Regions from separate parts of the Bradyrhizobium sp. SUTN9-2 genome, predicted to be linked through region 1. Evidence: riboswitches for the same ligand, from Rfam matches in the RefSeq annotation. Region 1 holds a riboswitch; each other region holds the start of a gene.

Region 1 (12,446 bases):
GCGCAGGCTCCGCGGCGCTGGTCGTTCATTCCGGCACCATTCGTGCCACGCTCTGCATCGCGCTCGATCTCACACCGGACGCCGCGCTGCGCTTCGTGATAGATCCGCTGTCGCTGACCCGGATCGACCGGCTCGCGGGCGGCTGGCGTGTCGTGTCGGTCAATCAACGCATCAGCTAGGCCGATCCGGCACGTTGGCCTGCGCGAACGTCGCCATGCCGTTGTGAAGTGCGCAGGCCGAGCGCACCAGCGGCAGCGCGATCGCGGCACCCGATCCCTCGCCGAGCCTGAGATCGAGGCTGATCAGCGGCTGCACGTTCAGCGCGCGCAACACCAGCCGATGTCCCTGCTCCGCCGATTGATGCGAGGGCAACAGGAACGGCTGGCAGGACGGGTTGAGGCGCACTGCTGCCAGCGCCGCCACCGAGACGATGAAGCCGTCGAGCAACACGGGAATGCGGCGTTGCGCAGCCGCAATGATCGCCCCCGAGATCGCCGCGATCTCGAGGCCGCCGACCGCGCACAGGATCTTCTCGACCGCGGCTCCGGCGACGCCGTGGCGCGCGATCGCCGCATCAATCACCCGCGCCTTGTGCGCGCGGCCGGCCGCATCGACGCCGGTGCCGCTGCCCGCGATCTCCCCGGCGCTCACACCGAGCAGGCTCGCAGCAATCGCCGCCGACGTCGTGGTGTTGCCGATCCCCATCTCGCCGAAGATCAAGAGATCAGGCCGGCCGGCCTCGGCGCGCACCACCGCGCGCTGCCCGGCCTCGAAGGCGAAGGCCAATTCCGCCGGCGTGAGCGCGGCCTCGACACTGAAATCGCGGGTGCCGCTGCGCGGCTTGTCGGTGACGATTCCCGCGATCTGCGCCTCGGCCAGCGTGCCGGCGTCGACCACCTCGAGGCTCGAACCCAGCTCGCGCGCCAGCACCGAGATCGCGGCGCCACCGGCAGCAAAATTCGTCATCATCGCGATGGTGACGGCTTGCGGATAGGCCGACACGCCCTGCGCGACGATGCCGTGGTCGCCGGCGAAGATGATGATCGGCACCCGCGCGGCGCGTGGTTGCTCGGTGGCCTGCAGGCCCGCAAGCTCGATTGCGAGCTGCTCGAGCCGGCCGAGCGCGCCGGTCGGCTTCGTCAGTTGCGCCTGCCGCGCAATGGCCGCCTCGCGATGAACAGCGGAGACCTCGGGGCAGTTCTGGGTAACCCATTCGGGAAGCATGCTGCTCAACGCCTGCGTTTGATGATGTAGCTGTCCATGATCCAGCCGTGCCGTTCGCGTGCGTCCTGCCGCACGGCGGCAATGCGCGCGCCCAGTTCAGCCAGCGCGCCGGACATGATGATCTGATCGGGCATGCCGAGATAGGCACCCCACCAGATCTGCAGGCCTTCTGGATCCAGCGATTGGAACGCCGTGCCGCCATTGAGCATCACGACGACGGTATCGACGCCCTGCGGCCAGCCGCCTTCGCGCAAGCGCCGCCCCGTCGTGACCAGAAACGGCTCGCCGATGTCGTTGAGCGGCAGCGCATGCGCCGCGCACAGCGCCTGGATCGAGGTGATCCCAGGCACGACCTCGATTGTCGGCAATGGATCGAGCCGCCGCGCAATGCGCAGCGAAGAATCATAGAGCGAAGGATCGCCCCAGATCAGCAGCGCGACCTTGCCCTCATCTTCGAGATGCCCAGCGATCGTCTGCGACCAAATCGCGGCCACCGCATCGTGCCAATCGTCGACGCCCTTGCGGTAGTCCGCCTCGGTCGCATCGCGCACGGGAAGATCGAATTCGGCGATGCGCGTCGTTTTGTTGGTGAGCACAGCGGCGCAGATCGTTCGCCTGAGATCGGCGAGATCGGATTTCGTAGTCCCCTTGCGCGGGATCAGGATGAGATCGGCGGCGTTGATGGCGTCAACGGCGGCGCGCGTGAGCTGCGCGGGATCGCCGCAACCGATGCCGATCAGAGAGAGCGTTAGCATCGCGAGCGCGATGGGCGGCCACACCGGCCGCCCATCGCTGATCTCTTACGCCGCGTTGTGCAGGCGCGGGGTGACGAGGCCGGGCGCGGTGACGCCGCGCAGCGACTTCGCCAGCGCCAGCACCGCGAGATCGGCGAGCGGTTCGATCACGATCACCAGCGCATAAGCGGCAGCGAACGTCCCGACGCTGGCGAGATTGCTCATCGCAAAGCCGGAGCCATAGAGCGCCCAGAACGCCACCCATGCGATCACGCCGGCCTGGTAGGTCGTCGAAAGCGCCAGCGCCTGACCGTACTTCAAATCGACATAGGCGGTGTTGCGGGCAATGATCCGCTTGGCGATCGCCTGGATCGCGAACAGCGGCACCAGAAGCGTGGTGACGTTCATGCCGTATTGCGGCAGATCGACTGGCTCCAGCAGCATGCCCTGAAGCAGCAGGCCAAATGCAAGGCCGAAGGCGGCGGGCGCAGCACCAAAGAGCAGGAACAAGGTCGAGCCGAGGATGAAGTGCACCTCTGATACCCCAACCGGAAAGTGCGGCAGGATCTCGAAGAAGACGAAGACGAGAGCGGTGGTGGCCAGTGTCCGCGCCGCGAACGAGCCGGCGCCCTGCTCGCGCACGGTCTCGACCGCGAGCTTCAAGGCAACGCCGCCTGCGGCGATGCCGGTTGCGTAACTCAACACGAGCTTGGCGCCCGTCACGATCCCGGGTTCGATATGCATGGCTCAATTCCTTTCCGCCGTCACACCCGACGGCCTTGGCCTCAATACGTGCACGGCCGGTCTCCTGGCTCGCGGTTCACTGGGTTCTCCGGCCTTCCCGGACCTTGCGGTCCAGTGGCGGTTCGGAGGCCCTCACCGCTTACAGTCGCGGGGGCGGCTGGGGTTTTGGGCGCCGCAACTGGGTCCGCCCATCCCCATTCCCGATTATGCTCCGGCGCTTTGCGCCGCGTCGAGCACCATGCCGCTCTTGTGTGCCCCTTTCGTATCGCGGGCGTCAAGGGGCGAACCGCTGCCGGAGCCGTCATGCCGGATATTCTCCCGCCAGCGCGCCAATCAGGATGACGGCCGCAGTGGAAGCGGCGCCGCCGCGCCCAAGCTGCTCGGCGAGCTCGGCAATCGTGGTGCGGACCAGCCGTTCGTCGGGACGCCCGAGAGATTCGGCGAACAGCGCCGGAGTGCTGGGAGCGAGGCCGTGCGCGATCAATTTTGCGGCAAGCGCCGGAAAGGTGCGCCGGCCCATATAGACCACGGTCGTGGCCTCGGGGTCGGCCAGTGCCGCCCAATTCAGATTGGGCGGCAGCTCGCCCGTGACGTCAGCGCCGGTGATGAACTGCACCCGGCGGGAGGTATACCGGCGGGTCAGGGGAATGCCGGCCTGGGCGGCGGCGACACAGGCGGAGGTGACGCCGGGAACGATCTCGTAGCCGATGCCGGCCTCGCGCAGCGTCTCGATCTCCTCCTCCAGCCGGCCGAAAATGCCGGCATCGCCGGACTTGAGCCGCACCACGCGCGCGCCGGTTGCGGCATAGTCGACCAGGAGACGGTTGACGTGGTGCTGCTTGGTCGAAGGACGCCCGGCCCGCTTTCCCACCGCAACGAGATTGGCGCCGGGCCGTGCGAGATCGAGGATCGCGCCGGAGGCAAGATCGTCATAAAGCACGACGTCGGCCTCGCGCAGCCGCGTGGCGCCCTTCACCGTGAGGAGTTCGGGATCGCCCGGACCGGCGGAAACGAAAGAGACAAAACCGCTCACCGGTCCTCCGCGATCAGATGGAAGAACGTGCCGGTGGCATGGCCACGGCGCGAGCCGGTTTCGGCAATGACCGCGCCAGTGGCATCGTGCACGACCGCGAGCGGCGTATCGGGCTGGGCGAGGATCGTCGAATAGTGGAACTCGTGGCCGCGCAGGCGCGCGCCAGGCTGATGCCCCGGCATCGGCGCAGCCAGTTCAGCAAGACGATAGCCGAGATGCATGCGGCGCTTGGCAAAGCTGGTCTCGAGGCCAAGCAGCCCCGCCATCTCATGGCTGATACCGTCGGCGTCGGTCAGGCCTGCGCCCAGCACCATATAGCCTCCGCATTCGCCATGCACCGGCCGCGTCTCGGCGAAAGCGCGCAAGCCGCTGCGAAAGCGCGCATTGGCCGCGATCTTTCCTGCATGAAGCTCGGGATAGCCGCCGGGCAGCCAACACACGTTGGCGCTCGCATCGGGCGCTTCATCGGCCAGCGGCGAGAACGGCACGATCTCGGCGCCCGCCGCGCGCCAGGCTTCCAGCATATGCGGATAGACGAACGAGAACGCCGCATCGCGCGCCAGCGCGATGCGCTGGCCGGGCGGCCTCACGTTCAAGCCGTTCGCCACAGCTTGCGGCGACCATTGGCCTGCCGAGTGGAGCACCGCATCGAGATCGACGTGCTCGGCGACAAAGCGCGCGGCCTCGTCGATCAGCTTGCCGATCTCGGCCTGCTCCTCGGCCTGCACGAGACCGAGATGCCGCTTCGGCAGGCTGATCTCGGCATGGCGCGGCAGCGCGCCGAACACTTTGATACCGGCCTCGTTCAGCGCGCGCCGCACCAGATCCTCATGGCGCGGGCTGGCGACGCGATTGAGCACGACGCCCGCAAGGCGCACGCCGGCGCGGTAATCGCGAAGGCCGCCGGCGATCGCTGCCGCAGTCTGCGCCTGGCCGGAGGGATCGATCACCAGAACCACCGGCCAACCCAGCATCTCCGCGATATCAGCGGTCGCTCCCGTGCCGGAGACACCGCGCGCAGCGACACCGTCGAACAGGCCCATCGATCCCTCGGCGAGCACGACATCTGCATCGCCGCCACGGCTGACGAGATGCGCGATGGTGCTGCGATCCATCGCCCAGCTGTCGACGTTGACCGAGGCGCGTTCCGTGGCCGCGGCGTGGAAGGCGGGATCGATATAGTCGGGGCCGCTCTTGAAGCACTGCACGTTCAAGCCGCGCTTGCGCCAGGCGCGGGCGAGCGCCAGCGTCAGCGTCGTCTTGCCGACGCCGGAGGCCGGCGCGGAGATGACAAGGCTCGCCGGCATCACGACGCCTCCGGAAAGCGCGGCTCGGCACCGACGGGCCGGTAGCGGCGGTCGTAATCGGCGGCATAGAGACGGCTCTCGTCAAAATCGGCAGCGCCAAGCGTCTTGCCGACCAGGATCAGCGCCGTGCGCTCCATCTCGCCACCCACGAACGCATCGAGCGTTGCGAGCGTCGCACGCACGATGCGCTGCTCCGGCCAGCTCGCGCGCCAGACGATCGCGACCGGGCAATCCGCGCCGTAATGCGGCGTCAGCTCGGCGACGACCTGGTCGAGCAGATGGATCGACAGGTGGATCGCGAGCACCGCGCCGGTCGCAGCGAACGCGGCGAGCTTCTCGCCCTCGGGCATCGCGCTGGCACGGCCCGGCGTGCGCGTCAGCACGACCGTCTGAGCAAGACCGGGCAGCGTCAGCTCAGCCTCCAGCGCGGCCGCGGCAGCCGAGAACGAGGGAACGCCGGGTGTCACCGAGTAGGGAATCCCGAGCGCACGCAAACGGCGGAGCTGCTCGCCCATCGCCGACCAGATTGAGAGATCGCCGGAATGCAGCCGCGCGACATCCAGGCCTGCCGCATGCGCGGCTGCGATCTCGGCGATGATCTCGTCGAGCGACATTGGCGCGGTGTTGACGATACGTGCGCCGGGCGGGCAATGCGCCAACACGCCCTCCGGCACCAGCGAGCCGGCATAGAGACAAACCGGACTGGCCGCGATCAGGTCGCGGCCGCGCAACGTCAGCAGATCGGGCGCGCCCGGCCCGGCGCCGATGAAATGCACGGTCATGGGCCGTCTCCTTCGGCAATCGCCGCGGTCGCGGTGCGATCCTGCGAGACAACCCGTGCTGCAATCAACCGCGCGCGCGGACCGGCGACCGCGAGCGCAGCAGCCTCGGCTACAGATCCGGTGCCAAATTTCTCCGCGATGAGCTTCGATTGCGTGGGCGTGTCGATGCCGGCCAGTGTCGCGACCGGAACGGCCCTGATCGGCACGCCGCATTCGCGTGCGAGCTGCTTCAGCGCCTCGGTATCGGCCTTGTCGCTGACGGTTGCCATCGCCGCAAGCCCTTCCGCACCGCCCGCAGCGAGCAGCGCTTCGCGCAACGAAGCCAGCGTCACATCGCGCTTGAAGCCGAGTCCGGCGACCTTCATCGGACCACACTCCACTGCACCACGGGGCGTGCTGCTTCCCACGACCGATAGCGGCCGAGCGGAGCGGCATGAGAAATTTCGGCTCTCATAAGCTCGCCACCATGGCGCTGATGTAGCTCGCTGAGCAACGCTTCCGTTTCCAGCGTGACCGAGTGTGCGACGAGCCGCGCTCCGAGCGAGAGCCGCGACCAGATCGCATCAAATAACACTTCGTCGAGACCACCGCCAATGAAGACGGCATCCGGCGCTTCCAACCCGGCAAGAGCTTCCGGTGCCCTGCCCGTGACGATTGTGATCCGATGTGCCAGACCGAAGGCGGCTGCATTCTTGCGAATGTTCGCGACGCGATCCTCGCGCGCTTCGACTGCACTCGCCGTCCCACCACACAGCGCCCACTCCACGGAGATCGAGCCTGAACCTGCGCCGATATCCCACAACCGTTCGCCGGGCCGCGGCGCCAACGCCGAGAGCGCGAGCGCACGTACCGGCCGCTTGGTGATCTGGCCGTCATGCATGAAGAGGTCGTCCGATAATCCCGAACTGCGGGGCATCCCCTGTCCGCCCTTCGCCTCGACGGCGACGGTGACCAGGTTTCCGGCGAGATCACCGGCAAGACTATCGGCGCGATATTCTGTGACGCTTTCGCGCGGGCCACCGAGGGCGGCGAGCATCCAGAAGGCCGAGGCGCCCCACCCGCGCTCGCTCAACCACCTAGCCAGATCGCCAGCCGCTTTCCCATCGCGCACGAGACAGATGATGCGCGCCCCTCGCGCCAGATGCGGACCGAGACGCTCGAACGGTGCGGCGTGAAGCCCGAGGCAGACGGTGGATTCGAGTCGCCAGCCCAGCCGCGCGGCGGCGAGCGAGAAGGTGGACGGAGCAGGATGCGCGATCCACTCGTCGCCACCGAGCTTCTCGGCGAGGCTTGCGCCGGCGCCATGCCAGAACGGATCGCCGGAGGCGAGCACCACCGTCGGCCGATCGCGGCAGCTCAGCACGACATCCGCATCGAACGGCACCGGCCATGGACGACCTCGGCTGCCAATTTCGGCAAGCGCAAGATGGCGCTCGCCGCCGAACACGGTGTCGGCCTTGGCAAGCGCCTTTCGGCTTGCCTCCGACAGCCCGGCAAGGCCATCTTCGCCGATACCGATGATGGTCAGCCAGGGATCAGACATGATTCGCGCCCTCATTCTGGGCGGAACGGCCGATGCGAGCCTGCTCGCCGCGGAGATCGCGCGCGCCGGCATCGATGCCGTCTATTCCTATGGCGGCCGCACCCGCGCGCCCGCCGATCAGCCGCTGCCGACGCGCATCGGCGGGTTTGGCGGCGTGAGCGGGCTGGCCGACTACATCCGCCGCGAAGGCATCACGCATGTCATCGACGCGACGCATCCGTTCGCTGCCGAAATGAGCCGTCATGCGGTCGAGGCCTGCGCGGACACCAATGCGCCGCTGATCGCGCTGGAGCGCGCGCCCTGGACCAGGGTGTCCGGCGACAACTGGATCGAGGTCGCCGACGTCAACGCCGCCGTTGCGGCCCTGCCCGAGGTGCCGACAAACGTGTTCCTCGCCATCGGCCGTCAGCACATCGCGCCGTTCGCGGCCAAGCCGCAACATGCCTACACGCTGCGTTTCGTCGATCCGCCCGAAGCGTCGCTGCCCTTCGCGGCCGATGTGATCGTATCGCGTGGCCCCTTCACCCTCGACGGCGAGTTGGAGATGCTGCACACGCGCGGCATCGCCTGGATCGTCGCCCGCAATTCCGGCGGCGACGGCGCACGCGCGAAGATCGACGCGGCGCGCATGCTCGGCCTGCCCGTAATCATGATCTCGCGACCAGAGCTGCCCGAGCGCCAAAGGGTCGAGAGTGTCACTGACGTGATGCAATGGCTCGGTCATTCTGCCCGCCTCGGCGCATAGACCCAGCGGCCGACGCGGCGCGTCTGCGAGTTGCCGAGGATCACCAGCGTGCGCATGTCGGCCATCTCGGGCGTCGCCTGGTTCAGCGTCACGATCTCGATCTTTTCATCGGCCGCGCTGATCGCGCGCGCGAAGATCATGAGACGCTCGCCGCAGCCGGCTTCGCGAAGCAGCGCAAGCGCACGGCCGAATCCTTCCGGGCGGCTGGCCGAGCGCGGGTTGTACATCGCGATGGCAAAATCGGCTTCCGCCGCGAGGCGCAGGCGTTTCTCGATCACTGCCCACGGCTTGAGATTGTCGGAGAGGTTGATCGCGCAGAAATCATGGCCGAGCGGCGCGCCGGCACGCGCGGCGGCCGCCAGCATCGCGGTGACGCCGGGCAGCACACGGATCGAAAGCTCACGAAATTCCGGCGCCTGCTCGAGCGCCTCGAATACGGCGGATGCCATCGCGAACACGCCGGGATCGCCAGAAGAGACGACGACGACCTGACCGCCTTCGGCGGCAAGCCGCAGGGCTTCGCTCGCGCGTTGCAGCTCTTCGCGATTGTCGGATGGATGCAGAGTGAGCCCAGGCCGCGGCGGCACGCGCGCGACATAGGGCGCATAGCCCAGAATGTCGGTCGCCGTCGCAAGCGCGGCGGAAACTTCCGGCGTCACCAGCGCGTCGCTGCCCGGCCCGAGGCCCGCGATGGTCAGTGTGCCTGTCATTCGGCGGCATCCAGATGCCGGCCCTTGCCGTGCACGAGCACGATCGCGAAATAGGGACAGTCAGCCGCATCGATCTCGGCGAGCCGCACCACGCGCTCGCCTGGCATGGTGCCACGCTCAACCAGCCAGGCATCGGCGAGCCGCCCGGCGGAGCTGAGCGCGCGGCGCACTTTTGCGAGATTGCGGCCGGTCTTCATGACGACCAGTGCATCGGAATCGCGCATGCGCCGTTCGAGCTCGGCCTCGGGCAGCGTGCCCATCAGCACCGTCGTCACGTCGTCGCCGAGCGCGATCGGCCGGCCGACGCCGTTCCAGCAACCGACCATGCCGGGAATGCCGGCGATAACCTCGATCTCGACGCGGCCCTGCAGGCGCGTGTGCAGATGCATGAACGATCCGTAAAAGTAGGGATCGCCCTCGCACAGCACGACGACGTCGACGGCGCGCGAAAGCCGCGCCAGGCGCTCGGCCCATTCGTCATAGAAACCTGCGAGCAGTTGCACGTATTCGGGGCTGTCGAAAGCAATCTCGGTCGTAACCGGATATTCCATTGGATATTCGGTAACGCCCGCAGCCAGCATGCCCTCGACGATGCGGCGCGCCTGACCGGACCTGCCCTTCTTGCGAAAATAGGCGACGTGGCTGGCGCCCCGCACCGTACGATCGGCACGCACGCTCATCAGATCAGGATCGCCGGGGCCGAGACCGCAGCAGATGATGCGTCCCATGGCTATTCGCTCCGGCTTGCCAGCGCGTTCACGGCAGCAACCGTGATGGCGGAGCCGCCGAGGCGGCCTTCGACGGTGAGCGCCGGTGCCGGCGGATCGACCATCAGCGCGGCCTTGGATTCGGCCGCGCCGACGAAGCCGACCGGACAGCCGATGATCGCAGCCGGCCGCGGGCAGTCGCGATCCTCCAGCATGTTGAGCAGATGAAACAGCGCGGTCGGTGCATTGCCGATCGCGATGATCGCGCCATCAAGATGCGGCCGCCACAGCTCCAGGGCCGCGGCCGAGCGCGTGTTGCGCATGGACTGCGCCAGCGCGGGCACGGCGGGATCGCCGAGCGTGCAGATCACGGCATTGGCCGCGGGCAACCTCGCGCGCGTAATGCCTTCGGACACCATGCGCGCGTCGCACAGGATCGGCGCGCCCTTCTGCAAGGCCGCGCGCGCGGCAATCGCCATATCAGGGGTGAAACGGATATGCGCCTCGAGGCCGACCATGCCGGCGGCATGGATCATCCGCACCACCACCTGCTCCTCGTCCGACGTGAAGCGCGCGAGATCGGCCTCGGCCCGGATGGTGGCAAAGGATTGCCGGTAGATCACAGCGCCGTCGGTCTCGTAGGTGTGCGGCATCAGTTCCCTCCGACCAGGATGGAGGGATCGCTGACGATGTCGGCGCCGTTCAGCCCGCGCAGGACCGGCGCGTCGCGGGTCGAGCCGTCGCGGACGAGATCGAACCCGGCGCGCGTCGCAATCAGGGTAACCGCAGCCGCGCCGGAATGGGCGCAGCCCTTGCCGCAGCCGGAGACGTGGAGTCGCGCGTCGGCGGGGATGCTCGGCGCCAGCGCCGCGGCCAGCGCGCGCGTATCGGCATGGGCCTCGCGGCAGCGCGGCGCGCCGCTGCAGGCGATGACGCGCAGCGCCGGATCATGGGGCCTGGTGATGAGCCCCGCCGCGCTCGGCATCTCGCGCTTGCCCTCGCTCAGCACCATCCGCCAGGGCGTCATGCGCAGCGCATGGCCGCAAGCAGAGAATTGATGCAGCGTCGCGTGCAGCATCTGCCCGAACGCCACCCCGACCATTGCGCCTTGCGGATAGTGCCCGGGACGCACCGCGGCCATCACCGGCGCAGGCTCGGTCTCGCCGCGCAAGGATTGAGGCAACACGGCGCCGGATGCGATGTGGGCTGCCATGCGCCCTCGCCCGCCGTTTGCACCGCCGGAGATGATGAACCAGCTTGCGAGCGCCAGCGCCGCGCTCACGGCCTGTCCGCGTTCAACGGAACGACCGAGCTTGGCGCCATCGGCCCGCACCAGGAGACCGCCCGAGCGGTCGCGCTCGATGCGGATGTCGGCGGAATCGCCGGCGAGAACACGCGACCGCCCGTCATCGATGGCGAAGCCGAACTTGGTGGGAAGCGCCAGGCCAGAATCGGCAAGCGCCTCCTCGAGCTCCGCGGCGAGCGACTGCGTTTCGTCGCCGTTGCTCCAGAACGGCGTCACCAGGATGTTGCGCCTGGCTTCGATGTCGGCGTCGGGATCGAGCAGCGCCAGTTGCGCCAGACCATCGAGCAACGGCCGATGGCCGTCCTCCTGAACGCCCCTGATCTGCAGATTGGCCCGGCTCGTGACGTCGATTAGACCGTTGCCGAAGCGCTCGGCGAGTTCCGCAAGCCCGGAGATTTGTGGTGCTTCAAGGCGTCCCCCGAACGGACGCACGCGCACCACGAGCCCGTCGCCCGATTGCATCGGGCGCAGCGCGCCGGGACACCAACCCTTGACCGTGGTCGCGCTCATGAGGCCTCCCGCAGCGCCGCTGCAATCGAATTGCGGCGGGTTCGCCAGAGCGAGGCTTCGCGCAGGCGCGTGAAGCAGGTTTCCATCGCGGCGAGTGCGGACGGATTTTCGTGCGCCATGAAGGCGCGGACGTCGTCGTTGCCGAGTGTCGCGTCGTAATAGAGGTCGAACAGATGCGGCGGCACCGCGCCGGCGAGATGCGCGAAGGCGGCCATGTGCTCCAGCGTCGCGGTGATCTCGGCGGCGCCGCGGAAACCGTGGCGCATCATGCCGGAGATCCAGGCCGGATTGGCCGCCCGTGCGCGAACGACGCGCGAGATCTCTTCCGTCAGCGTGCGCGCATGCGGCTCGCCGGGCCGCGTCGCATCGAGGTGATAGAGCGACGGCACGCCTGCGCCGAGGTTCGCGGCTGCCGCGGCGATGCCTGCCTCATGCGCGGCATAATCGGCGGCCAGCAGCAGATCGGTTTCGGGCAAGTCCTGGACGTGGACAAAAGCGTCGGCGGACGCGAGACGCTGTTCGATACCTGCGCGATCCGGCTGCATCGCGCCATCGGCAGAGAACGCCCAGGACGATGCCGACAGCCACGCTTCGCCTGCGGCCTCGCGCGTGTCCGGCGTGAAGGCATCCGGGATCGCCGAGAGCCCGACGCCGTATTGTCCGGGCCGCGGCGCGAACACGCGGGACGCACGCTGGCGATAGGGATTCTCATCGCCCTCGTCCTCGCGCGCGGCGAGCGCCTCGGCGGCGGCTTCGAACAATTGCGCCAGCCCTGCGAAGACATCGCGGAACAGGCCGGATACGCGCAGCGTGACGTCGATGCGCGGACGGCCGAGCTCGGCCGGGGCGATGATGTCGTAACCGGTGACACGGCCGGAAGCGTGATCCCAGCGCGGCGCGAGGCCGGCCAGATGCAACGCCATCGCGAACTCTTCGCCTGCGGTGCGCATCGTCGCCGAGCCCCAGAGATCCACCACGAGGCCCTTCGGCCAGTCGCCGTGATTCTGCAGATGACGGCGCAACAGCTCTTCGGCGAGTTTTATCCCCTGCGCATGCGCCGACGGCGTCGGCACCGCACGCGGGTCGACGGCGAAGAGGTTG
Region 2 (11,833 bases), 3.1 Mb from region 1:
GAGCCAATACGACGATCTGGCTCACTGAGGCCGCGCGTTCCGACGATAAGTTCGAGAATTGCATCGGGATGGATAACCTCTCAGTTTGATGTCGATGGCATCCAAACAGCTGTCGTGGATCAAAAGGACTGACTGACAAATGAAGCTTATACCTTGATATACATTGTGCAGCGGCTTCTGGCGTGTGATGTCGAAATTCACCAAATCTCCGCGCACCATGGAAAAGCAGCTGTGTCGTCCGTAGAAGTACATCAGCACATCATCTCACTTCTTAAGAAGCCGAATCCAGTCATCCTGGATATCGGCTGCAATGACGGGACTGATACGCAAAAGTTCCTAGAACTCTGCCCGCAACCCCAGCTCTACTGCTTTGAGCCGGACCCCAGAGCGATCGCGCGCTTCAAGAAGAAGCTCGGCCCATCCCTCAATAGGGTGAAGCTGTTTGAAATAGCCATCAGTGATCGAAACGGGACGATCGACTTCTACCCCAGCAATGCAGATGGCGATGCAAAGGATTGGGACCTATCCGGTTCAATACGCCGTCCGAAGAACCATCTTACCGAGTACGATTGGGTCCGGTTTGATCATCCTGTCTCGGTTGAAACACGGCGGCTGGACGACTGGTGCAGCGAAGCTAAGCTGGACGGAGTCGATTTTATTTGGATGGACGTTCAGGGAGCCGAAGCCGACGTTATCGCCGGCGGTATGCGGACGTTCAGCAACACGCGTTTCATCTACACCGAGTATAGTGACCGCGAGCTCTACGAAGGGCAGTTGTCATTGCAAGCCATTCTTAACTTATTGCCATCCTTTGAAGTGGCGGCTCACTATCCGCGCGCAGTGGAAGGTGATGTATTGCTCAAAAATGCGCGCGCCTAGCGGCTCATATCGAGCGTCTCATTCATGACCTGACCAGCGGACTCCGTGCTGGCCACAGCTGCACAACGGTGATCGTCAAGCGGCTATCGTGAGCTGGACAGGCAGTGCGGTTTGTCCATTGGGCCGGCGTGCATGTCGACCGACCCATTGGGAGCGGCCAGCGCCATGGCGGTGCTGGGGTCCACGCGGCCCGGAGGAAGGCAGGCCGTGCGGCTACCGTGGCGATCGAACCGTAGCAGCACGGGCTCGCGCGCTCTTGGCGCCGCTACGTCGGACCCGCTCGACCGACACTCGCCAGGATCTAATGCCGATCACGCCGAATCTGATCGCGCGGCTTCACCGGCGCAGCCAAAACTAGGTCCGGCTTGCCGATATCACTCCATCCTAAACGCATAGGGCTCGCTGTATTGGCTGCCGCCATGGAACTCATCAGCCGCAAGATAGCCGGCCGGGCGAAGCGCGACCTCATGAAGGCCGAAGCGTCTTTTCCGCGCCGTCGTTGCCAATTCGCCAGCAGCGGGCAAGAGTGGATTGATCGACTTTCCGATCGGGCGTATACAGTACGCGCAGGCTAAGGTCGCACGGCCGCTGCCAGCGCTTGCGTGCCCGCATCGATGAGCCGCAAGGGTGAATGCTAGGATAATGCGCCATTGAGAGCTTCTTCCGCACCGTGCGCCACAAACGGCAAGTAGGCAATCGGTGCGAGAGTCCCGCTAGCGCGTGATTTGGAGAGTTCGTGAGTTGAACCGCGAGCCGTTTCGCATAAGTTCAGGTGTATCCTGCTCGGTAACGTCGATGATTGAGGGGCTAAGAGGCTATAAGGACTCGTATGTTTGGACAACGAACGGGTAGTCCAGGATATGTAGCGGGATCCTTTGCCCTGCGGTGTCTTTGTTCAAATTGAAACAAGGGGCCACGCCCTCAGCGGCAGGCCACTCATCGCGCAAGTTCAGTAATCCGTTGGCGTGGCGTGTGGCTTGCCCGTGCGTGACCAACTTTATGGAAAGCCCGGCTGTATTGCACTTCCCAGAAGGGCGCGGCCAGCGCTCTGGAGCGTTCCCTCGTTTAAAGCTGCGTGCTGGGCAACCACGAAGCTGTCGCACATGGCCCGTGCTAGATTACTGGCGTTATAGAGCGCCTCAGTTCCAGCCAGACCGCTGGCAATTCTGCAGACCTCAGCGCCCTGCCGCGCGGCGTTCGTCGCCGCGAGCCGCATTAGCGTCGTGGTGCCAAGATTTACCTCACCCTTGAGCGCTTCCTTCCACAGCTCCTCGGTGGCGTCGTAAAAGAAAGAACGAGCGGAACGTAGCATCGCTTCGGCTTTGGCGATTTCAAGCTGCACATAGCCGCGCTCAGCCATCACGGGCGCTCCAGTGATCGAGGCACGGGTTGCGGCCATGGCGATCACCTCGTCTATTGCAGAACGCGCAATCCCGATGCCAACAATCGCATGCGCCTGCGCGGCGAAGGCGACGGATGGATAACAATAGAGCGGCCCATCAAGTGTCGGCGGACCGCCGCGGATCAACGTCCATTCCTCTGGCACAATGACGTCGCTGACGACGACGTCGTGGCTTCCGGTGCCTTGCAGTCCGATGACGTCCCAATTGGGCCGAATTGTCACCTTCTCGGCCGGCATCACCGCTACACGCGGAAGATCACCGCTCGGATCGTCTTCCAACGTGATACCAACTCCTATCAAATCCGCCTCTGGCGAGCCGCTAGCGAATGGCCACACGCCGTTCACGATAAGTCCCTTGGCGCATCGCTTAGCGGGTTGGAGTGGGAAAAGCGCACCCGCCAACACCACGTCAGGTCCATTGGCGTACACTTTGCGAAGCGTGTCGTCCGGAAGAGCAGCGAGGTAGCGAGCTCCATCCCCGAAGCTGGCGACCCAACCGGCGGAGCCGTCGGCCTCGGAAATGCGCTCCACCAGCCGACAAAAATCGGCCGGCGTTCGCTCCTCGCCGCCGAATCGCTTGGCAGCCATAGCCCGATAGACGCCGACGCGTCTGAAACTGTCGATGATTTCTTTTGGAATCTTCTGCGTGCGGCTAAACTCGTTGCGACGCGCACGGATCTCGACGAGTAGCGGCGACAGATTAGCCCAGGTCGCAGCCGCGGCGTGGGTTCTGGAAGTCACCGTTTCTGGTGGAGCGTTCATAGATCATCCTCCGTGTCTTGAGCCGGTCATCGCCGCGCGTCATTCATATGGGCGCCGCATGGCAAGGCCAGGTGATTTGGCCCCGCTGGACGGCGTTCTCAAAGCAGTCGCACTTGATATCGAGTCCATGAGATCGGACACGGTAGCTTCCCAAACTTGTGCGGCCGGACGCCTGACCGAGATATAGCTGTCGCCCTGCCATTGGGGCTGACCGGCAAAGCAGCCGATAGGCTGCGGCGGGATCGATCCGCGTTTGTCGAACTGAATCTCCGGCGGTCGATCGGGGCATGCGGTGCATGTCGTTTCCACATGAACGTGTGGTCACACTTGTGACAGGCCGGGTCGAACCACGTTTGGAATTCTTGAGTTGTGCTTGGGAGAGCGCCCAAGCCTGCGGTCTCTTGCCCGTCTTCCCAGCAATTGACGTGCCATCAAGCATAGCTGCCGGCTTTGTCTGAACTGCGCGAGATCACTCCGCCGTGCCGTGCCAGCGCAATGCTCTTGCGCTCCGGTTTGCTTTTAGGCACAAGATGTCCTTAACAGGCCGCGAAGAAAACCACAGAGGCGGACCGCGACCGCCACCAACCCGGTTCAACGTTCCTGCTTAAGCTTAAGTCCGGCTCCGGTCTCCTGAGGTTTACCAACAGCCCAAATGTGCTGCTCCTGCGACTGCTGGTGAGCGCTTGCTTAGAAGCAGAGTTCAAGAACGCAGGTGTTCGTGAAACGCACGGCGGCTCCGGACGCAATTGCACGATCAACTCCGCGTTCGAGGTGACTGCAAGAGTGGTCCGCTCATGCGAGCGAAGACGAAGCGTTACGAACAGGTTTCGGTGGCTTTCCGGGCTTGCCAGCGACAGAGGAGTCTGGCCACGTTCTGACATACCGAACGCAAGTTCGAGCACATTCCTGACTGGCCGACCCTCTTGCGGCCGGTGGCGCCTCTTTCTTCGGCGATCTACCAATGCTTGCAGCCTTCCGAGCTTGCCAAATTCGTGCGACAACTATGCGCGCACCACGAGCTTTGTGACAGACCAGGCACGACACGTTTTGAAGCTAGTGCTCTGTTCCCACTAAGCGAATCCGTGCTTGAAGGGCCTGATTGTGGAAGCGCGGTTACCAGATGCTCTCCGGCCTGTAGGCGCGGTGCGCGCGCTGAAACATGGCTGTTGTCGCACCGAATTGACCTGCGCAGATAGAACAAGAAACCTGCTAAGTCTCGCCGCGACTTAGAACCTACCAGCCCCCGCGTAAAGGCGACGCACTTTGTAAGCTTCGAGTTTCTTCTCGTGCCGAGCTCGTCATGGAGGACGGCGAACGAGACCATCTAGCGAATGATTGATGCGCGGCTGGTTTTCCGATGGTCCCGGTCACCAAATGGCTCATGCAGGAGGGCTGTCTGGTACGGATACAGGTAGCATGTTGCTTTACAGCCCGGCCGGGCAGTCATGCTGGTTGTTCTGTGTGATCCCTCAGCCCTGGCTGAGCTCGGTTATAAAAGCATGACCGAGGATGCATTACCCAATCGGAGACGAGAAGCTCTCGGGATCGTCGCGTGCTCTGGAGTTCAGAGCCTGCAATGCTTCGCATTGCAATCTGCTACCCGAACCACCTCCATTGGGTTGGCGGCTCAATCAGGAGGCATGAATGCTGCCGGACGCGCTATGTGTGTTTCTTGTTGCTGGCCGCGCGTTGCCAACATGAGTGCGTAAAACACGAGAAGAATTAAGAGGCCGCGCATATCTAGGAGTCCTGAAGCGATGACAATTGTAGAGCGGATAGTATCCGGGCGTATTTGTGGTAGACGTTGGACCAACAATATTGCGCGGATCTGAAGCGATGTATCAGGCGGCAGACGATTGCCGGGAGCGTGAAGGCGCTAGCATCAGCTCACGATATCGACCTTGCCGGTGTCGATCCGATACAGGCCCCCGACGACCTTCAGTCGGTTCTGCTCGACTGCGCCGTTCAGAATTGGACCTGTCCGATTTCAATTTGTTGACGTTATCGATCACATTTTGTCGGGTTGCTTGGGCGATCCCGTCGCCGGCTTGGTCGCGAGATGCTTTCACTGCAGGAGAAAGTGCAGTTACCAGGGATAAAATGTGCCCCGGCGGCCGCTTATCTTCATGGAGCGACTTGATCGTGGCGTCTATCGCACCGCAATGATCGTGGCCAAGTACGAGGATCAGCGGCGTGTTGAGTATGGCAACCGCGTATTCCATACTGGCGAGCGTATCATCGTTAGCGAAGTTACCGGCCACGCGGCAGACAAACAGATCACCTAATCCGCTGTCGAAGACAAGTTCGGGGACCACGCGGGAGTCGGCGCAGCTCAGAACCGCTGCATATGGATTTTGTCCTTCAACCAAGACCGGCCGCTCGCGGCTGAAATTGTCGGCTCGTGGTGCGCCCTGGACATAACGATCGTTCCCCTTCAGCAACCGATTCAGGGCAGCATCTGGCGAGAGCAGGTTGTTTGGCTTGGGCGGGCCTTTTGCTTCCTTCGCATCGACAATCTTACTGCCGAACCGCAGGAAAACTGTCGAAACAGCGAACAGCAACAGTGACCGGCGCGAACGCGCGTGCCTGGTTAAATGGTGCATGTCTTGAGAATGGGCTGCTTTCATGTGTCGCCTCATCGCACGGCCTTACGCCACCCGGTGGCGTCGGCTTCCGCTTCGCTGCAGAGCCAGCGTCCACCGCGCGTCTTCGTCATGTCGAGTTGTTCGTAACCGGGTTGCCCTGGCAGGTAGTAAATGCGCTCGCCTCTGCGCTCGACAGTGCCTTTTATCAGGCACTCGGGCGACGGCGGTTCCGATAGCAAGACGGATCCAAGCAGAACTTCCTGAGCGTCGACCGGAACCGACGTCGCGCCCACGATAATCGTGCCCCGATTGCGGCGAGGCCAGTCCCAGGGCGCGATGAATGCGCCGGACCACAGTCCCGCATTGGCTGTGCTCGCCACCAACTCATAGACAATGTAGCTATGGTGAGATGCACCAGCCGATAGCGCCAAGCCTGAGCGTACCATCCAGGCGTTTACATCCTCGCCTTCGATGAAGCAGCTGCCGAGGGCTCGCCGATACTCATCGACTCTTTCGGTATGGCAATCCCACGTTCGCCCATTCGAATGCTTGATGAGCTCGTCGCGAACAGCTACGCCGCAGGCCCATTTCCGGCCCTGTGCGTCGAGGCAAATCTGATCCGTCTCAGGAGCTTCGATGCCTGAGAGCCGGACGTTTGTTTTCTCGATCTCGATCGTATTGCCATCGAGGATGCGCGGAGCACCGCTGAGTGTCACGGCGAAAACCGGAGATGTGATGAGAGCGATCAATACGAACATACTTCCGGGGTGCTTCATCCCGACAATAACCTTTCGCTCCTGATCCATGTTCACGCACGATCCGGTGCCGATACATTCGATTGCTCGACCGCAGATGTCCGTTCGGCTTTCGATGTGTGCTTTATGAGAGCCTGGCGTGAGTTCGAAGCTACGACCTGACGCTGCGTAAGGATCAAGAGATTTGTTTCCGTGTGCGTGCGGCGGTATCTTTCGATCATCGACGCCTCTCTTACCCTGAACGCGCTGTACCCTCTGCACCTGAGGAGGAGATCCTCGTGGCGCCGAACTCGAGATGCCAGACAAACCCGAGCCTTGGAAGGCTGTGCTACCTCTTTGCAAAAGTGAGGACCATGAAGCGTCGGTGCTTGCGGCGGAGTCAGGCTTGGAGGAGCAACCTTGCGATGGTTGATGACGACTTCCATCAGCAAACCGGACAGTTCCGACGAGGGCGATGAATTCGCCCCAAAAGTCGTGTCACGAAAAAGATCCTCAAAAATGATCTGGTCTGACTCGCTCTGGCCTGTGTAGGCAAAGTACGCGACGGAGTTCAGCCTCAATGCTCGCCGCATAGATGAAGCGTTCTTTCGAGAAAATCGCGGAAATCCGGTACCTTCTCACGCCGAGCCATATGATCGTTGCTACCAATCGCACTGTGGCATTTGGCTCCTCCGCGCTGCACCATAGGTCGTTGGTGCTACCGCCCATCCATTTGCACAAGAACTGAATTGTTTATGACTCAGGCAGCGCTACGGGCGGCCGCTATTGGTCGTGACGGTTCCTGCGATCTCGAGTGGCTTACCCAGGAACGCTAGCATCAGCGCCCGTTTGCTCCAGGAATTGGAACGGCTGCGATATGGAGCCGCGCTTTGCCGTGGATGCTCCGGGCGTGCGCAAGCTGCCCACGTGTTCGGACAATCGCGAGTGCCATCCTGATGCAATTCAGTGTGAGGGTTCAGTCCACAATACGCGTTTGCCCATGGCGCACGCGGGGCGAATAGCTCTGGTACGGTTTAGCCGACTCAAGCTACACATCATTCTTCAGCACCTCACTAATAATGGGAATGACATGGTCGCAGTCGTTCGGGAAGTATCGGTCTCATCTTAAGCGCTTGAAGTAGATGGTCAGCTCAGAGCGGAATTCGCAACCAAAGACGGTGCCACGGCAGGTGGAGCAGAACTAAAGAAGCGGTTTCCCAAGCTTAGAATCCGGGTCTATGACGTGCAGACAAATCAGTGCGAGGAAATCTAGAGCCGAGTCAGTGGCGCTCGACGTTCTGCGTACAGCTCCGGAGCTTCCCGGCCTGCGACTCGGAAATGGGCAGGCGCTCAGCGGGTATGCCGGGCTTGCTACCAGTGTAACTTCCTCGCCCATTTCGTCTCGGCATCGGTTCCTAGGGCCGGGTCAAAGTCGCTACGCTCACGCTCCTGCGCACGTCACGCAGTCACGCGACGTGCGGAGCACACACGCCGAATCGGCCCGGGCCCGAGGCATCCCCCAGCGCTCTAGCGAAGAATGCATGAGAGCTGGTGCCCGCACAACTTGGTTGCTCTCACTGGGTGGAGTGCAGGCGGGCAAACCACATCTCGCAAACTAGTGCGCCGCTGAGCTCGACACCTGGCGGAAAAGCGCCATCGTGCTGCTCGACCTTTCGTGAGGCGGGCCGAAATGCTGCAAGAAGGGCAGGCGCACTGTTGCGGAGCCGTAAACATCACAACTGCAGACCGCGTATGTCTTGCAGGTGGTACGAGGCGTTCGACCGTACGGCAGCTGCGGTCCGATGTTGCTTTGCGCGACCGTCTACTAAGGCCTTCGGTCTCCTAAGTCTTCCTCTTCCTTTGGCTCGGTGCGTTGGAACCAGGATCCCGGAGGAAATTTAGCGATCCGCTTGGCAAAGGAGGATTGTGGCTCCCAATCTTGGCCTTCGCTCTTCTCGAAAGTGATGACCCCGTTGTGTGTAAAATAACGTGGTCCTTGGAGATCGCAATTCACCAAGAGCAGAATACGCCACAGATCGCCTTTCTCGTTCGGCTTGTCATTCCGCTTCGGTAAGTAGTCTACCCCAACAGGTTCAATGATAGTGCAGCGGCCTTGCCCTAGAAGATCGCCGAGCCGGCCTTGCGGCGTAGTCACAAAGTTGAAGTTAGTCGGATCATGCAGAAAGCGAAGATTTGCGTTCCTTTCACCATCTGCGACTTCTCTGGCGATCAACGAGAGCGCTAGGGCGCGCCAGCCCAATTCCATGGGCTTCGCATAGGTTGACGCCAGTTCAGTCGTGCCGTCGAGCGCAACTTTCCAGGTGATAGCGTACTGTTCGTCTGATTTGTTGTCTCGGTGCCTGGTCCATGAAACGAAAACATAGTCGTTTTCGCCAAGTTCAACGACGCCCCACATCTGAGGGACGAACTGTGCCACCTTCGAGACATTGGAGATAATTTGTTCTACCGTCTCACCATCTTGCGCTCGCCAAGTTGACTTGAGTCTTTCGACAACTGGGATGTCGCTTGCGCGAATACTGTTGCTCATGGTCGCCGGCCAGGCTAGGCAGATTAGAAGTCCGCTCAGGCAACGCCATAGCGCGGGTCTTCCCGACATTCTCTTCATAACCCTCGGCCTATCGCGTTTCATCCGTACATCTTTCAAAGCGGGCCAACCTCGAACCTGCTAGGAGCGAGCGAGCCCAAGAAGTTTACGGAAACGCGTCGGGGCACCCGCGGCTATCCCGTGCGGGCAGGCGCTCCCCTCTATGTCACGCGCCGCTAACTTCCCTACCCAGCGACAGCGTCAATTGGCTGAGCTGGACATGCCCAGCGGGAGAGACTGGGCATGTTCGAGGGGCTTGCATTCTTCGTGCCAGGCAGCAGGCGGAGATTTGCACGGGTGTTATGTCATTCTTGTCGACTTTCCGACCTGCGCACGTTCGATGTTTCCATTCAGTGTATCGGCCGTAGCTTGTGCATCCTTGTCCCGCACTCGATAGTTTGCGGAAGAGGTAAACGCCTCGATGCCAAGTGCCTAATGAGAATCGGCAGTGCGTTTGCCGTCCTTGAACCGTGTGGTTCGCTGTCGTTGCCGTCGGCATTCGATCTACATGATGGCTGGGGACACGAAGCCGACTTAATCGACAAACTTTGAAGCGTGGCTGGCACGCAAATCAACCTGCTCGCCGCGTATGTTTCTAGATTGCGCCGGTTGCCTTGACGTATTCAATGCGGATCCTCTAGTTGAGAAAATAGCTGGCCAGCCGACGTGCTGGGCGAACCGCTGGAAATCGGAAGCCGCATCGAATGCATTCTGCTCGAAACGGCGGTAATTCTCGCCGCGCAGGCTGGTTTTGTCGGGTTCATTGATGGGGCCGCCTCGCCTCAAGGCAGCTCCGATGCTCACTCCGACATCTGGCAAGGGTACTTGCGATTGCAGCAGCTCTGTTTAGAGAATCATAGAAATGCACGGTTATTCGCCGAGTAGATGTCACAGAGTAGCTTGGCACATAATCTGAGAGGTTGACGGAAGAGTCCTCCTGCCGATAATCGAAGTCGTCGAGGTTCTCCGAATCCCACTTGATCCGGAGCTAAGAGGGAAGCCGGTGCAAATTCCGGCGCTGCCCCCGCAACTGTGAGCGGCGAGCTACTGTCCAACGATGTCACTGAAGCCCGCACGGCTTTGGGAAGGCCGACAGCAGCGATGACCAGCGAGCCAGGAGACCTGCCCCGACGATATATATTGGTCCACGGGCGGGGTGTCTCGGTGGTGCGCCAAGCAGCCGTCGCACGCGCGACTTCTTCTGCCTGCGTCCGCCATGGCCTTTGTCCCCAACAGGGGTTAAAACTATGTCTCTTCTCTCTCTTCCGGTTGCTACGCTCGGAACGCCACGCATCGGTCCAAGGCGTGAGCTCAAACTGTCTCTCGAGAGCTACTGGGCGGGAAAGATCAGCGAGCAGCAATTGCTTGAGGACGCATCCGGCCTGCGCGCCGCGAACTGGGCTCGTCAGAAATCTCTCGGCGTCACGATCATTCCGTCGAATGACTTCTCGCTGTATGATCAGGTGCTCGATACAAGTGTCATGGTTGGTGCTGTCCCGGAGATCTGCGCCTCGAAAGGAGAATACATTTCCCTCAAGACGTACTTCGCCATGGCTCGCGGATCACAATGCGACGACCAGGATGCGAGTTGCGGTCTCGGCCCACGGGGGTCTCGCGCACCCGCGCAGGAAATGACTAAGTGGTTTGATACCAACTACCACTACATGGTTCCCGAGTTTCACAAGGGACAGGCGTTCAGACTTTGCTCTCGCAAACCCATCGAGAGTATGAGGAAGCAAAGGCTCTCGGCTTTCAGACCCGCCCTGTCCTGATCGGGCCCGTCACATTCCTAAAGCTCGGCAAGAGTGCCGATAGCGCGTTCCAGCCCCTGTCCCTATTAGATAATTTGATACCGGTCTATATCGAGGTTCTGCATGAATTGGTCGAACGAGGGGCAAGTTGGGTTCAGTTTGACGAGCCCTGCCTGGTCCTTGATCTGAACGAAGCGGTACGAAAATCATTGTTACATGCCTATAACCGGTTCGCAAAGGAGGGACCGGCTATCAAGATCATGGTTGCCAGCTATTTCGGCGACCTAGGCGACAATTTGGATACCGCCTTGAGCCTCCCAGTTTCGGGTCTGCACGTTGATCTGGTTCGAGCGCCAGAGTTGTTGGATCAGATCGTCGCTGTCGGTCGAAGTGATCTCGTCACGTCGCTCGGTGTCATCGACGGCCGGAATGTGTGGCGATCCAACTTGTCGTCGCTCCGTCGGCGGTTGGAGCCCGCGATTGCGAAGCTCGGCAAGCACCGTGTACAGCTCGCTCCATCCTGCTCGCTGCTTCATGTGCCGGTCGATGTTGAACTCGAGACCGGGCTCGCGTCTGACGTCAAGAGCTGGCTTGCTTTCTCTGTTCAGAAGATGCGTGAGCTTGCGATCCTGGCGCGAGCACTCGCTGGCGACCAAAATGTCGGGCTCGCTCTTGCCGATTCGGAATGCGCTGCGACTGCCCGCTGGACTTCGCCGAAGATCCATGATGCCAATGTCGCTGCCCGGATGAGGGCGATCGACCAGACGATACGCCGGCGCACAAGCCCGTTTGCCCGTCGTTCCGAGATCCAAAGGGCACGCTTTGGACTACCTGCGTTTCCCACCACGACGATCGGATCCTTTCCGCAGACCACAGAAGTCAGAAATGCGCGGGCGGCGCATGCGCGAGGCGCGTTGAGCGACGAACAATACGATAGGTTCATCAAGGAGGAGATAGCCCGCGCCGTACGTTGGCAGGAGGACATCGGTCTTGACGTCCTCGTGCACGGCGAATTTGAGCGCAATGACATGGTGCAGTACTTTGGCGAGCAACTCGCCGGCTTCCTATTTACCAGGAAGGGATGGGTACAGTCTTATGGTTCGCGCTGCGTCAGG
Region 3 (5,565 bases), 3.3 Mb from region 1:
AACTGAGCTTTCCATAAGTTATATCTTATGAGCTTATCAACTGATTATATGCTATATCTTATCGCGTGAAAGACGCCATCTGCCATCTCGACCGCCGCTTCGCCACGCTCCGAGCGCTCTCGCACGCCCAGCGCCCTTCCAAGGGCTGGATTCGCGCGATCCGCGACGCGCTCGGCATGACCACCGCCCAATATGCCAAGAGGCTGGGCGTTTCGCAGCCACGCATTGTGGAACTTGAAAAATCCGAGCAAGGCGGCAGTGTAACCCTCAATACGCTTCAACGCGCGGCTGAGGCCCTCGGCTGCCGGTTGGTCTATGTGCTTGTACCCGAGCGCCCCCTCGCAGAAGTCGTCACCAAGCGAGCTGCCGATATCGCCGAGCGGCAATCACGAGCCATCGAACAAACGATGCGGCTTGAGGACCAGGCTGTGGAGAACAATCAGGCTGCCCGCGCGCTTCGGGAGCAAGCGATCGAGGATTTATTGAAACGCCCCGCGCGTCTCTGGGATGATGAATGACTAATACTGATCTGCACGTCGCCGACGATCACGCGACACCGCTGACGCCCCAGGAGTGCGAAGATCTAATCCCAACGCACATTACTATGCGCAGCGAATTAAACGAACTTGAGCAGCAGAATATCGCCACGGCAAACCGTTGGGCATTCGGCCGCCGGAAAGTTGCGACTCGAGAAAGTTTTCTCAAGAGCTTGCACCGGCGCATGTTCGAACGCGTCTGGCGCTGGGCTGGAAAATTCCGAACGACGGAGCGCAATCTCGGCGTCGCGCCATCTGATCGAAATTTCGCTGCATCAGGTCCTCGACGACGCAAGGTATTGGGTCGAAAACAACACCTACCCACCGGACGAACTTGCCGTTCGCTTCCATCACCGCCTCGTATCCGTACATCCGTTTCCAAACGGCAACGGCCGTTGGTCACGACTGGCTGCTGATGTGTTGATCGTGCAGCTTGGCGGCTAACGCTTCACATGGGGCGGCGCCGACTTGCAGACAGCCAGCACTGTGCGCACGGCCTACATTGCGGCACTTCAGGCGGCTGACAACCATGATCTTGCACCACTTGTTGCTTTCGCGCGGTCATAAACTGACCAGTCCACATCTGGCAAATCCTGGCCAAATCAGCGCTTACCTTAGCTAGCTCGGCAATGATGGGTTCGGTAATGAAAAACTTTGACGGGAGCAGGATGGGGTTTTCGTCCGAAGACCGTCCGCTCAATGTAGGCAAAGGTCAGATTTTAGAATTACGTCAGCGCCTTGGCACTACACGAAGACAACGGCTATCCGCGCAAGGTAGCGCAATAACACCGCCAGAGCAATTTGACCGTTTTGTGCACTATCGATAAAACCCGTCGTCAATTTCAATTTCCACGAGCACTACATCAGGTGTTGGCGGGCGCGCCTTCGCCTCCTGATGCAAGGTAGCGCGCGATTTCGGGAATTCTATTGTGTCTGCTCTACCTCAATTCCGCGACCATGTGGCTTCGGCGCATCATATGCGGCTGGAGAATTCCGGCGCGGCCGCTCTGCATCTGGAAGATCCAGATTCTGACCAACAATTGTGCCCACTAGAACGACAAGAAGAGTGTCGACGCGCACGATATGGCGGAGAAGGTTGCCGCTGCTTCAAAAGGCCCGTTGCGATCTCGTGATCATTGCCAGAATGGACGCGGCCGCCAAAAGAGCTCGACGGCGCGGTCACCCGCGCCAAGTTTTACATAGAGGCAGGCGGACGCGATCTTCCCTGACACCTTGCATTCAGCGGAAATGTTCCGCGTCTTCGCGAGCGAATGCCTGGCGTGCCACTGCTTGCGAAATTGACGGAATTTGGAAAGACGCCACTCTTTACTACTGCTGAATTTGAAGCCATGGGTTACGCGCTGGTGATTTGGCCATTGTCCTCCTTACGTATGGCCAACAAGGCACAAGCAAAACTTAATGTAGCGATTGCACGTGACGGCGGCACACACAAGGTAGTCAACCGGGTGCAACCAGTGCGTAACGCTGTGCAACGATCGGATTTTGCGATCATGAAGCGTTGAATTCATTGATCGTGCAAACAATCGTTCCGGACGGCATGCCGCAGTGGAAGTGAACGTAGAGAGGTTGACGCCGGCACCCCATTGCAGATAATCGGAGCTGTCGAGGTTCTCCGGGTCCGCTTGACCCGGAGCTAAGAGGGAAGCCGGTGCGCGTTCGGTTATTCGAACCGTCGCAACGCCGGCGCTGCCCCCGCAACTGTAAGCGGTGAGCCCACATCCATCAGTGTCACTGAAGCGCAAGCTTCGGGAAGGCCGGATGCAGGCGATGACCCGCGAGCCAGGAGACCTGCCCCGATAACGTAATCGTCCACGGGCGGGGTGTCCCGGTGGGACGCCAAGCAGCTGCCGCATTCGCGGCTGCCCTGCCAGCGCCCGCCATGGCCTTTTGCCCCCACCACAATGGGGTTAAAGCTATGTCTTCTCTCTCTCTTCCGGTTGCTACACTCGGCACGCCCCGTATTGGGCCGCGTCGCGAACTCAAGACCGCGCTCGAAAGCTACTGGGCCGGCAAAACGAGCCAGCAACAACTGCTCGAAACTGCGTTCGGCCTCCGCACAGCCAATTGGGCCCGTCAGAAGTCGCTCGGTGCGACCATCATTCCGTCCAACGACTTCTCGTTCTACGATCAGGTGCTGGACACGAGCGTCATGGTCGGCGCCATTCCTGAGGCCTACGGCTGGAAGGGTGGCCCCGTATCACTCAAGACCTATTTCGCGATGGCGCGAGGCTCGCAAGGCGAGGAACAAGACGCCAGCTGCGGTCACACGCATCACGGCCACGGCGCAGCCGCGCAGGAAATGACCAAGTGGTTCGACACCAACTACCACTACATGGTCCCCGAGTTTCAGATGGGCCAGACCTTCAAGTTCTCCTCCCGCAAGGCGATCGAGGAATATGATGAGGCCAAGGCACTCGGGTATCAGACGCGCCCGGTTCTTGTCGGTCCGGTCACGTTCCTGAAACTCGGCAAAAGTGCCGATGCATCATTCGATCCGGTTTCGCTGCTCGAAAGCCTCGTACCCGTCTATGTCGAGGTGCTCCAGGAGCTCGCCAGACGCGGGGCCGAATGGGTGCAAATCGACGAGCCCTGCCTCGTGCTCGACCTCGACGATGCAGCAAGAGGCGCACTCCGGCGCGCCTATGCGCGGTTCGCCCAAGAGGTCCCTGGCATCAAGATCATGCTGACGACGTATTTCGGCGCCATCGGCGACAATCTGGCAACCGCGCTGGCACTGCCAGTGGCCGGTCTGCATGTCGATCTCGTCCGTGCGCCGCATCAGTTGAGCCAGATCGCCGCATCCAGCATCCGCTCAGATCTCGTCATCTCACTCGGCGTCATTGACGGCCGCAACGTTTGGCGTTCCAACCTTCCGGCGCTGGTCGACCGGCTCAAGCCGGTCGTCGCAAAGCTCGGCGAGGGGCGCGTTCAGATCGCGCCGTCCTGCTCGATGCTACATATTCCGATCAACCTGGAGCTTGAGACTGCTCTCGATCCCGACGTGAAGAGCTGGCTCTCCTTCTCGGTGCAGAAGATCGGTGAGCTGTCGATCCTGGCCAGGGCGCTTGCCGGCGATACGGGCGTCGCCAACGCTCTCGGTGCGTCCGAGCGTGCAGCGACCGCGCGGAAGACCTCGCCCAAAATCCACGATGCAGCCGTCGCCAAGCGGCTGGCCGCGATCGACCCGGCGATGCGCAGCCGCAAGAGCGCCTTTGCAAGCCGTGCCGAGGTTCAGCGCAAGCGCTTCGGTTTGCCCGCCTTCCCGACCACGACGATTGGCTCGTTCCCGCAGACGGCCGACGTCCGCAACGCCCGGGCTGCACATGCCAAGGGTAAGCTGAGCGACGCACAGTATGAGCAATTCCTCAAGGAGGAAACCGCCCGCACAGTACGCTGGCAGGAGGAGATTGGCCTCGACGTACTCGTGCACGGTGAGTTCGAGCGCAACGACATGGTGCAGTATTTCGGCGAGCAGCTCTCCGGATTCGTCTTCACCCAACATGCCTGGGTGCAGTCCTATGGCTCCCGTTGCGTTCGTCCGCCGATCCTGTTCGGCGACGTCTCCCGGCCGAAGCCGATGACTGTGGAATGGTGGCGTTATTCGCAATCGCTGACCAAGAAGCCGATGAAGGCGATGCTGACCGGGCCGGTGACGATCCTGAACTGGTCTTTCGTCCGTGACGACATGCCGCGCAGCGAAGCCTGCCGCCAGATTGCGCTCGCGCTCCGCGACGAGGTCACCGATCTCGAAAAGGCCGGCGCGACCATGATCCAGATCGACGAAGCCGCGCTTCGCGAAGGCCTTCCGCTGCGCCGGTCCGACTGGAAAACCTATCTCGACTGGGCGGTGGAGAGCTTCCGCATCTGCTCCACGGGCGTTGCCGACGCCACGCAGATCCACACCCACATGTGCTATTCGGAGTTCAACGCTATCATCGACGCGATCGCGGCAATGGACGCCGATGTCATCTCGCTCGAGACCTCGCGCTCGAAGATGGAGCTGCTCGACGCGTTCACCAGCTTCAAATATCCGAACGACATCGGTCCCGGCATCTACGATATCCACTCGCCGCGCGTGCCTGATACCACCGAGATGAAAGAGCTGATGACCCTCGCCCGAAAGCGGCTGTCGGACTCGCAGCTCTGGATCAATCCGGACTGCGGTCTGAAGACGCGCAGTTGGGAGGAAGTTCGCCCGGCGCTCGTCAACATGGTCGCGGCCGCGCGCGAACTTCGCAAGGCGTCTTGATGTGGCCGCAAGCTAGATCGTCAAGGCCCTAATTCCGCAAGGGAGACTGCCGATGCACTTTACCCCCCTTTTGACAGCGGCAAGCCTTATCACGTCAATTTGTCGATGGTGGGCAGCCCCTGGACTGCGACAAGACGATCACCTCCGGCCGCTTGCCACGCCGAAGTCCAACTCAGCTGGCGGCATCTCAGCGGTCATGGAAGTCCGGTCGCTAGATCTCCAACTCTCAACTCCCGCCGGCCACAGGTCGGCAGGATTTTTCTAGCTAGCCTTCTCGGCTGGCAATGTTGAAGCTGTCGCAAATAAGTGCGAATGAGTTTCTGGCTTCGGCATCCTCAAAGCAAAACCTAGTGCCGACCTCCGCACGATCAGTCCACCAGCCCACGTTGGCCGCTTTCGCGATGCGCGCGGCCTCGCCCCTCAACAGATCCAGTTGTTTCCCGGCAGCACGAACAATCAGGCAATTTTCCTTGGGCATATGTCCTCCGTCGCGATGATGGCGTTGCAGGTTGCCGATGAGATCGCGGTAGCAGCACAAAGGCCGCAGCCGGGAGCCGCTGTGGCTTCATCGCCAAGAAGCTCCGGGTGAAAAAGGCTTAAGTGAAATATTTCGCCAACCCGGTAAAGGCGACCATATAGCAGCCCTCCCGGCAAGCCATATGATCTATTTCATACTCCGTAGCAGGCTCAAAGTGCATTAGGATAGAGCAAGGCCCGCCGGGGTTGGCGAGTTCGCGGGCCTGCCTCTTTAAGCCAAGG

What was found. A riboswitch is a leader RNA that binds a small molecule or an ion and turns the genes downstream of it on or off. The one in region 1 is predicted to bind cobalamin.
Region 2: another riboswitch for cobalamin. It lies ahead of XF30_RS39250 (5-methyltetrahydropteroyltriglutamate--homocysteine S-methyltransferase); the one in region 1 lies ahead of XF30_RS26285 (energy-coupling factor ABC transporter permease).
Region 3: another riboswitch for cobalamin. It lies ahead of metE (5-methyltetrahydropteroyltriglutamate--homocysteine S-methyltransferase); the one in region 1 lies ahead of XF30_RS26285 (energy-coupling factor ABC transporter permease).

What each region holds. Positions count from the first base shown of each region.
Region 1 covers NZ_LAXE01000001.1:5,663,203-5,675,648, forward strand. The annotation lists gene XF30_RS26270 (histidine phosphatase family protein) at 1-179, shown strand, start outside; gene cobT (nicotinate-nucleotide--dimethylbenzimidazole phosphoribosyltransferase) at 172-1,224, opposite strand; gene cobF (precorrin-6A synthase (deacetylating)) at 1,230-1,979, opposite strand; gene XF30_RS26285 (energy-coupling factor ABC transporter permease) at 2,025-2,702, opposite strand; cobalamin riboswitch at 2,740-2,958, opposite strand; gene cobA (uroporphyrinogen-III C-methyltransferase) at 3,004-3,735, opposite strand; gene XF30_RS26295 (cobyrinic acid a,c-diamide synthase CobB) at 3,732-5,042, opposite strand; gene cobM (precorrin-4 C(11)-methyltransferase) at 5,042-5,824, opposite strand; gene XF30_RS26305 (cobalamin biosynthesis protein) at 5,821-6,189, opposite strand; gene cbiE (precorrin-6y C5,15-methyltransferase (decarboxylating) subunit CbiE) at 6,186-7,367, opposite strand; gene XF30_RS26315 (cobalt-precorrin-6A reductase) at 7,366-8,112, shown strand; gene cobJ (precorrin-3B C(17)-methyltransferase) at 8,088-8,822, opposite strand; gene XF30_RS26325 (precorrin-2 C(20)-methyltransferase) at 8,819-9,550, opposite strand; gene XF30_RS26330 (precorrin-8X methylmutase) at 9,553-10,182, opposite strand; gene cobG (precorrin-3B synthase) at 10,182-11,345, opposite strand; gene cobN (cobaltochelatase subunit CobN) at 11,342-12,446, opposite strand, start outside.
Region 2 covers NZ_LAXE01000001.1:2,565,383-2,577,215, forward strand. The annotation lists gene XF30_RS11705 (FkbM family methyltransferase) at 232-879, shown strand; gene XF30_RS11710 (acyl-CoA dehydrogenase family protein) at 1,877-3,043, opposite strand; partial or broken gene XF30_RS11715 (carbonic anhydrase) at 4,926-5,670, opposite strand; gene XF30_RS11720 (thermonuclease family protein) at 5,679-6,434, opposite strand; gene XF30_RS11730 (nodulate formation efficiency C protein) at 8,188-8,910, opposite strand; gene XF30_RS38045 (hypothetical protein) at 9,502-9,771, opposite strand; cobalamin riboswitch at 9,910-10,111, shown strand; partial or broken gene XF30_RS39250 (5-methyltetrahydropteroyltriglutamate--homocysteine S-methyltransferase) at 10,215-11,137, shown strand; partial or broken gene XF30_RS39255 (5-methyltetrahydropteroyltriglutamate--homocysteine S-methyltransferase) at 11,465-11,833, shown strand, end outside.
Region 3 covers NZ_LAXE01000001.1:2,383,654-2,389,218, reverse strand. The annotation lists gene XF30_RS11095 (mobile mystery protein A) at 66-518, shown strand; partial or broken gene XF30_RS11090 (mobile mystery protein B) at 515-1,103, shown strand; gene XF30_RS39935 (hypothetical protein) at 1,817-2,059, shown strand; cobalamin riboswitch at 2,146-2,367, shown strand; gene metE (5-methyltetrahydropteroyltriglutamate--homocysteine S-methyltransferase) at 2,473-4,806, shown strand; gene XF30_RS11075 (hypothetical protein) at 5,072-5,284, opposite strand.